Sediminicoccus sp. KRV36: one gene and its partner. The protein of the gene in region 1 interacts with the protein of each later gene in a pairwise test. Links are inferred from orthologs where the notes say so. Each region holds a gene or a part of one and is shown on either strand. Other genes may lie near its edges.

Region 1 (3,898 bases):
GGGCGGCGGATGAGGCGGTTGAGGAAGCGCGGGCGCATCTGGCGGAACTGATGGGCGCTGAGGCGCGAGAGATCATCTTCACCTCGGGGGCGACGGAATCCAATAATATCGCCATCAAGGGCGCGGCGCGCTTTGGTGCCGAATCTGCTGGCAGCGATCACAAGGCTCCCCGGCGGATCATCACCCTCGCCAGCGAACATAAATGCGTCCTCGAATCCGTGCGCGACTTGGCAGCTGAGGGGTTTGAGCCCGTGATCCTGCCGGTCCGGCCCGATGGGCTGCTGGACCTGGATGTGCTGCGCGACGCCTTGCGGGAACCTACCCTGCTGGTCTCCGTCATGGCGGTGAACAATGAGACGGGGGTCGTGCAGGACCTCGCCGCCATCGGCGCGCTGGTGAAGGAGGCCGGCGCGCTGTTTCACACGGATGCCGCGCAGGCGGCCGGGCGCATTCCGCTCGATGTCGGTGCCATCCGGGCCGACCTGCTTTCGATCTCCGGGCATAAGATGTACGGGCCGAAGGGGATTGGCGCGCTGTATGTCCGCCGGCGGCCACGTGTGCGTCTTGCGCCGCTTTTCAGCGGAGGCGGGCAGGAGCGCGGCTTGCGCAGCGGCACTTTGCCGGCACCCCTGCTGGTCGGTCTTGGCGAGGCTGCGCGCATCGCCGCGGCCGAGGGCATGCTCGACGCCGGGCGTATCGCGGGCCAGCGCCAGCGCCTGCTCGATGGCCTGCAAGCGGCCATCCCTGGCCTGCGCGTGAACGGCTCGATGGAGGCCCGCGTTGCCGGCAACCTCAACCTGACCTTTCCCGGCGTGGCGGCGCAATCGTTGCTCGCGGCGCTGCCCGATCTTTGCCTCTCCACCGGTTCGGCCTGTTCCTCGGCCGAGATCGCCCCCTCCTACGTCCTCGGCGCGATGGGAATTCCCGAAGCCGAGGCTCGCGCCACCTTGCGGATTGGGCTGGGGCGCTTTACCTCGCCCGCCGAGATGGACCGTGCGGCCGCCCTCATCGGCACCGCTTGGCAACGCCTTGCCTCAACCCAAGCTGCCGCGGAGTAGTATCAGATCATGCCGAAGATGATTTTCATCGAGCGCGACGGCACGCGCCGCGAAGTCGAGGCGGCCCTGGGCCTCTCCGTGCTGGAGATTGCGCACCGCCATGGCGTGGATATCGAGGGGGCCTGCGAAGGCAGCCTCGCCTGCTCCACCTGCCATGTGATCGTGGATGGCGCTTGGTTCACGAAGCTTGTGAACCCCACCGAGGATGAGGAAGACATGCTCGACCTCGCTTTCGACCTGCAGGAGACCTCGCGGCTCGGCTGTCAGATCATCATGACCGAGGCGCTGGATGGCCTGGTCGTGAAGCTGCCCGCCGGCAGCCGCAATGCCGGCTGATCCGCTCGATTTCGGCGCGCCCGGCGGATTGTTCCGGCGGCTGCGCGAGGCCTCGGGCGCTGACTGGGTGGGCTATACGTGGCACCCCTTCGTGCGCCAGCTTTCCGCCGGCACGCTGCCGCTGGCCGCCTTCCAGCATTACCTGATCCAGGATTATTTGTTCCTGATCCACTTCGCCCGCGCCAAGGCGCTGGCGGTGGTCAAGGGCGAAAGCCTGAAGGCGATGCGCGACAAGGCGGCCGCCGTGCTTGCCATCCTGGATGAGACGCTCCTGCATTTGAAGTACTGCGCGGAATGGGGGCTTTCCGAGGCGCAGGTGACGCAGATCCCGGAGACGCTGGAAACGGTCAGCTATACCCGCTGGGTGCTGGATCGCGGGGTGGCCGGGGATATCCTCGACCTGGAAATCGCGCTTGTCCCCTGCACGGTGGGATATGGTGAAGTGGCGCGGCGCATCATGGCTGATCCGGGCCGGATGGTGACGGGAAACCCCTACCAGTCCTGGATCGAGAGCTATGCGGGTGAAGGCTACCAGGCCATGGCGGCTGCGGCGGCGCTGCGCATCGACGCACTGGGAATCAGCCACGGGGGGGAGGCGCGCTTTGCCACCCTGCTGCGAGATTTTTCCATGGCGGCGCGGCTGGAGCAGGGTTTTTGGCAGCAGGGGCTGAACGCTGCGCAAGTCGCGTTGCCCCGTGATTCCGATCGGGAAGTGCGGCTTCCCTCGGCCCGATGAAAATCCTCGTCGCCATGTCGGGCGGCGTGGACAGCAGCGTCGTCGCAGCCCTGCTGCATGAGCAAGGGCATGAGGTGATTGGGGCCACGCTCCAGCTTTATGATCATGGCGCGGCCGTTCAGAAGAAGGGCGCCTGCTGTGCGGGTCAGGACATCCATGATGCGCGCAACGTGGCCGAGCATCTGGGCATCCCGCATTACGTGCTGGACCGCGAGCAGCGCTTTAGGGAGGCGGTGATCCAGGATTTCGCCGATAGCTATGCCCGAGGCGAAACCCCGATCCCCTGCATTCGCTGCAACCAGACGGTCAAGTTCCACGACCTGACCGAACTCGCCAGCGATCTGGGTTGCGACATGCTGGCGACGGGCCACTACGCGCGCCGCCTGGACGGGCAGGACGGCGCCGAACTGCACCAGGCGGCCGACCCCGCGCGTGACCAGAGCTACTTCCTCGCCCACACGACCCGTGCGCAGCTGGCCCGGACGCAATTTCCGCTTGGCGGCTTTGCCAGCAAGGCTGAGGTGCGGGCGCATGCGGCCCGATTGGGCGTGGCCGTCGCGGACAAGCCCGATAGCCAGGATATCTGCTTCGTGCCCGCTGGCAGCTACGCCGACGTGGTGGGCAGATTCCGCCCCGAGGCGCTGGAGCCTGGCGAGATCGTGGATGAGTCCGGGAAAGTGCTGGGCCAGCATCGCGGGTTGGCACGCTACACTGTCGGGCAGGGTCGCGGGCTGGGACTTTCGCGACGCGAAGATGAGGAAGCGTTGTTCGTGGCCGCTCTCGATGCGCCAAGGCGGCGTGTTGTGGTGGCGCACCGTGCGGCGCTTGCCCAGGCGCGGATTCGCGTGGGCGACGTGAACTGGCTGACGGCGCCGATGTTCGGCGCATTTCGGTGCGAGGCAAAGCTGCGCGGGCGCGAAGCACCGGCGGCGATGACGGCGGAATGGGATGGCGTTGACTTGACGCTGGCGCCGGATGCCCCGTGCATCGCAGCACCTGGACAAGCAGCGGTGCTGTATCAGGCTGGTCGAGTGATTGCCGGCGGATTTATTCGCGGTGAGCCGCCCGAGCGCGCGGGCTAAGCAAATTCGTCTTGCCCCGGTCCGGGGCATTCCAGCTCCGTAGCGCATCGGCGGCGCTTGGGCGCTGCGCCTGCAATCGGCCCTTGGCGATTTGCCTTCGCAAAATCAGTTTGACGAGGGAAGAAGAATGTTTGTAGAACAAAATCCGAGTTTCTGATTTGTTCTCTGGAGGCGCTCACGGGCGCGTCCAGAAGCTTCCCAAGAAGGTTTCATGAAATGCTGACGCGCAAGCAGCTTGAGTTGCTAATGTTCATTCAGAGCCATCAGCAAGCCACCGGATTTTCTCCGTCGTTTGACGAAATGAAAGTCGCACTGTCTCTGAAGTCCAAATCCGGAATCCATCGCCTGATTTCAGGCCTTGAGGAGAGAGGGTTTATCAAGCGGCGTGCCCATCGAGCGCGCGCCCTCGAAATTGTACGTTCACCTCTCCAGTATTCTGATATCCTGAATAATTCTGGAAATAAAAAAGAATACAATTCATCTTACGTACAACTCGTTGGTGGAATTCCTAGGGAAGCGGAGATAAGTGCGACGATGATTCCGCTGCTTGGGCGTATCGCAGCAGGTTTACCAATTGAAGCAATTTCTGATCACGAAATGCTAACAGAGATTCCCTCCGATATGCTGATCGGTAAGGATTGTTACGCCCTTGAGGTAAGTGGCGAATCTATGCGCGATGCAGGCAT
Region 2 (3,868 bases), 1.7 Mb from region 1 along the record:
CGCATGACCTCTCCACCTATCTCGACCGTTCGGGCATCTGCGTTCGCGCCGGCCGCCATTGCGCCGAGCCGCTGCACACCCGCTTCGGGCTGGAGGGCGGCAGCACGCGGGCCTCTTTCGGGCTTTACACGACGCGGGGAGAGATTGATTTCCTCGCGACGAAGCTGACCGATGCGCGGAGGTTCTTTGCGTGAGCGCGCCGGCGGGATTTGACGAGCTGCAGGACCTCTACTCCAAGGTGCTGCGGGACCTTGCCCGCAATCCGGCGCATCGTGGCCGGCTGGAGAATGCCACCGCCACCGCGCGCGGTGACAACCCGATGTGCGGGGACCGGGTAGAAATCTTCATCAACCTCGATGGCCCGCGCATCACGGAAGCCATGTTCACCGGCCGTGGTTGTGAAATCTCCCAGGCCAGCGCGGCCCTGCTCACGGAGCTGGTTCGCGGCAAGTCGCCAGCTGAGGCCCGTGCCCTTGGCCAGGCCGTGGCGCGCCTCGCCCGCAGCGGCGAGCGCGACGAGACCAGCGAGGATCTCGCCCGCCTGTCCGTCTTTTCCGTCGTGAAGAATTTCCCGAGCCGCGTGAAATGCGCCACCCTCGCCTGGCACGCGCTTGATGCCGCGCTTGCGGGCGTGAAGGAGACCAGCAGTGAGTGAAAATGCGACCCATGGCAGCTGGACGCCCGCGGGCGAAGCCCTCCCCAAGGTTACCGAGGAGGGCGTGATTGCCGCCATCAAGACCGTGTTCGATCCGGAAATCCCGGTGGATATCTACGAACTCGGCCTGATCTACGCGATCGAGCTTGGCGATGACGGCAAGATCAAGGTGGAGATGACGCTGACCACCCCGTCCTGCCCCTCGGCGCAGGAATTGCCGAGCATGGCGGAAGAAGCCATCCGCCAGATCCCTGGCGTGACCGACTGCGAGGTCGAGATCGTCTGGGATCCGCCATGGGATCAGTCACGCATGAGCGAAGATGCGCGCCTTGCGCTCAACATGTTCTGAGGGAGACACGCGATGAGCACCACCACCGCCACCCCGCGTATCCGGCGCGAATTGCCGCCGCTGATGACCCTGTCAGACAGCGCGGCCGAGCGTTTGCGCGGCCTCTACGACAAGGGCGAAGCCGGCAAGCTGCTGCGCATCGGCGTCAAGACCAAGGGCTGCTCCGGCATGGCCTATGACCTGAGCTTCGTCGAGGAACCAGGCCCGGGCGATGAGCGCGTGAACGACAAGGGGCTGACCATCCTGGTGGACCGCAAGGCCACCCTGCATTTGATCGGCACCGTCATGGATTACGAGGTGAAGCCGATGAGTGCCGGCTTCGTCTTCGTGAACCCGAATGAGAAGGGCCGCTGCGGCTGCGGCGAGAGCTTCCACGTCTGAGGCACCTCAGCTGAACAGGCTGTAGAACATCCTCAGGCTGGTGGCTGCCAGGAAGATCGCGAAGGCGCGCTTCAGCCAGATCGGCCGGATGGTATGCGCCAGCTTCACGCCCCAGGGTGTGGCGATGATGGAAGTCGGCGCGATGAGCGCGAAGCCGATCAGGCTGACATAGCCGAGCGAGAAGGGCGGCAGGTTCGGATCACTCCACCCGCCCCAGATGAAGCCGATCGTCGCCGGCACCGAGATGATCAGCCCGAATACGCTGGAGGTCGCGACCGCCGCGCGGATCGGGTAGCCGAACATGGAGAGGATGGGCACGCCGAGCGTCCCGCCGCCGATCCCCATCATCGCACTCACGCTGCCCATGCCGATGCCGAGTGCCGCACGCGGGGGCCCATCGGGCAGCTTCTCGGCCACGCGGAAATCAATGCCGGTGAAGCCCATATTGAGCGCCACCAGCAGCGCCACCATGCCAAACACCGCGGTCAGCCCCTCACCCCGCACATGCACGGCGAGTGCCGTGCCCAGGGCGACGCCCAGCATCATGGGCAGCCAGATCGAGCGCAGCAGCGCCTCATCCATGGCGCCCGAGGCCCGGTGCTTACGCGCCGAGACGATGGAGGTGGGGATGATGGTGGCCAGCGACGTGCCGACGGCCAGCTTCATCTGCATCGCCTCAGGGATACCAAAGAGCGGGAAGACATTGAACAGCAGCGGCACGATGACGATGCCCCCGCCCACGCCCAGCAACCCCGCCAGCGTGCCCGACACCAGGCCCGTTGCCGCCATCGCCACCGCAAGCCCGGCCAGCCACCACATCTCGTTCATCGCGCATCATGACCCTTGTGTTCGCGCATGCGTGTAACCGCAGCGTCATCCGGCGCGAAGCCCCACCTTCCCGCCTGGCGCATCGCGTTCTAGCCTTGTCCTGAACAACGGCAGGAGGAATCGCGCCATGATGCTCAAGGACAAGGTTGCCATCGTCACCGGCTCAGGCGGTGGCATCGGGCGGGAAATCGCCATCGCCATGGCGGAAGCCGGTGCCAAGGTGGTGATCAACGACATCGGCGCCTCACTGGGCGGTGAAGGTTTCTCCACCAGCCCGGCCGAGCAGACCAAGGCCATCATCGAGCAGAAGGGTGGCTCGGCCGTCATCAACACCGACAGCGTTTCCGAATGGGAGAACGCGAAGAAGATCGTCCAGACCGCCATTGATGCCTTTGGCCGCGTGGATATCGTGGTGAACAATGCCGGCATCCTGCGCGACCAGATCTTCCACCGGATGACGCCGGAGGAATGGCTCTCGGTCATCAATGTGCATCTGAATGGCAGCTTCTTCGTCAGCCGTGCGGCGGCCGAGCATTTCCGGAAACAGGAGAGCGGCAGCCTGGTGCATATCACCAGCACGAGCGGCCTGATCGGCAATTTCGGGCAGGCGAACTACTCGGCGGCGAAGCTCGGCATCGTGGCACTCAGCAAGTCCATCGCGCTGGACATGAAGCGCTACAATGTGCGCTCCAATTGCCTCGCACCCTTCGCCTGGAGCCGCATGACAAGCAGCATCCCGGCCGAGACGCCGGAGCAGAAGGCGCGCGTCGAGCGCATCATGCGCATGGGGCCGGAGAAGAACGCGCCGCTCGCCGTCTTCCTCGCCTCGGACGCGGCGAAGGAAGTGACGGGCCAGATCTTCGCGCCCCGCATGCATGAGCTGTTTCTCTTCAGCCAGAACCGGCCGATCCGCTCCGTCCACAGCGAAAGCGGCTGGACGCCGGAGAAGATCGCCGAGATCGCACTCCCCGCCTTCCGCGCGAATTTCGTGCCGATGGAACGCTCGGGCGATGTGTTCAGCTGGGATCCGATCTGAACGTGAATTTCCAACTGAACGAGGAACAAGCGGCTTTTCAGCAGGTGGTGCGCGGCTTTGCCGAGCGCCACCTGGCGAAGGGCGCTGTTGAGCGCGCGCACACTGTCGGCTTCCCTTGGGATGTCGCGAAGCTGATGGCCGATCAGGGCCTGTTTGGCATCATGATCCCAGAGGAGGATGGCGGCGCCGGCGGCACCGTCTTTGACGCCGTGCTGGCCATGGAGCAGATCGCCCAGGTCTGCCCGCGCAGTGCCGATGTGCTGCAGGCCGGCAATTTCGGCGCTTTCCGGACCTTTGCCGAATATGCCTCCCCGTATCAGAAGGAACGCTTCTTCAAGCCGCTGCTGGCCGGTGAGGCCGTGGCCGCCGTTGGCATGACCGAACCTGACGCAGGCTCGGCCCTGACCGACCTCAAGACCTTCTGCACGCCGGATGGCGAGGGCTTCCGGCTGAACGGCCAGAAGGTCTTCACCACCAACTCCGCCGAGGCCAATGTCTTCGTCATCTATTGCCGCTTCGGGCCTGGCGTGGGTGGCATCGGCTCCGTGCTGGTGGAGCGCGGGATGGAGGGTTTCCGCCTCGGCCAACCCAGCCTCTACATGAATGACGAGGAGTGGTG

Evidence for each region.
Region 2: the proteins of LHU95_RS22010 (region 1) and LHU95_RS13480 interact in binary tests that used the Escherichia coli proteins (3 or more experiments, as listed by UniProt). The link is inferred for Sediminicoccus sp. KRV36 from one-to-one orthologs.

The regions. Positions count from the first base shown.
Region 1 is NZ_CP085081.1:4,620,718-4,624,615, reverse strand. Bases 1-2,730 are described here. They hold LHU95_RS22010 (ferredoxin family 2Fe-2S iron-sulfur cluster binding protein), read left to right. Parts: upstream 1-1,067; coding sequence 1,068-1,394; downstream 1,395-2,730. Other genes in these bases: mnmA (tRNA 2-thiouridine(34) synthase MnmA), read left to right, coding at 2,127-2,730; LHU95_RS22005 (TenA family protein), read left to right, coding at 1,384-2,130; LHU95_RS22015 (aminotransferase class V-fold PLP-dependent enzyme), read left to right, coding at 1-1,058. In the rest of the region: more of mnmA, read left to right, coding at 2,731-3,212; transcriptional repressor LexA, read left to right, coding at 3,429-3,898. UniProt on the Escherichia coli protein: Ferredoxin are iron-sulfur proteins that transfer electrons in a wide variety of metabolic reactions. Although the function of this ferredoxin is unknown it is probable that it has a role as a cellular electron transfer protein.
Region 2 is NZ_CP085081.1:2,877,738-2,881,605, forward strand. The notes cover bases 1-2,700. They hold LHU95_RS13480 (iron-sulfur cluster assembly accessory protein), read left to right. Parts: upstream 1-1,016; coding sequence 1,017-1,385; downstream 1,386-2,700. Other genes in these bases: LHU95_RS13465 (SufS family cysteine desulfurase), read left to right, coding at 1-194; sufU (Fe-S cluster assembly sulfur transfer protein SufU), read left to right, coding at 191-655; LHU95_RS13475 (SUF system Fe-S cluster assembly protein), read left to right, coding at 648-1,004; LHU95_RS13485 (sulfite exporter TauE/SafE family protein), read right to left, coding at 1,392-2,213; LHU95_RS13490 (SDR family NAD(P)-dependent oxidoreductase), read left to right, coding at 2,341-2,700. In the rest of the region: more of LHU95_RS13490, read left to right, coding at 2,701-3,249; LHU95_RS13495 (acyl-CoA dehydrogenase family protein), read left to right, coding at 3,252-3,868. UniProt on the Escherichia coli protein: Is able to transfer iron-sulfur clusters to apo-ferredoxin. Multiple cycles of [2Fe2S] cluster formation and transfer are observed, suggesting that IscA acts catalytically.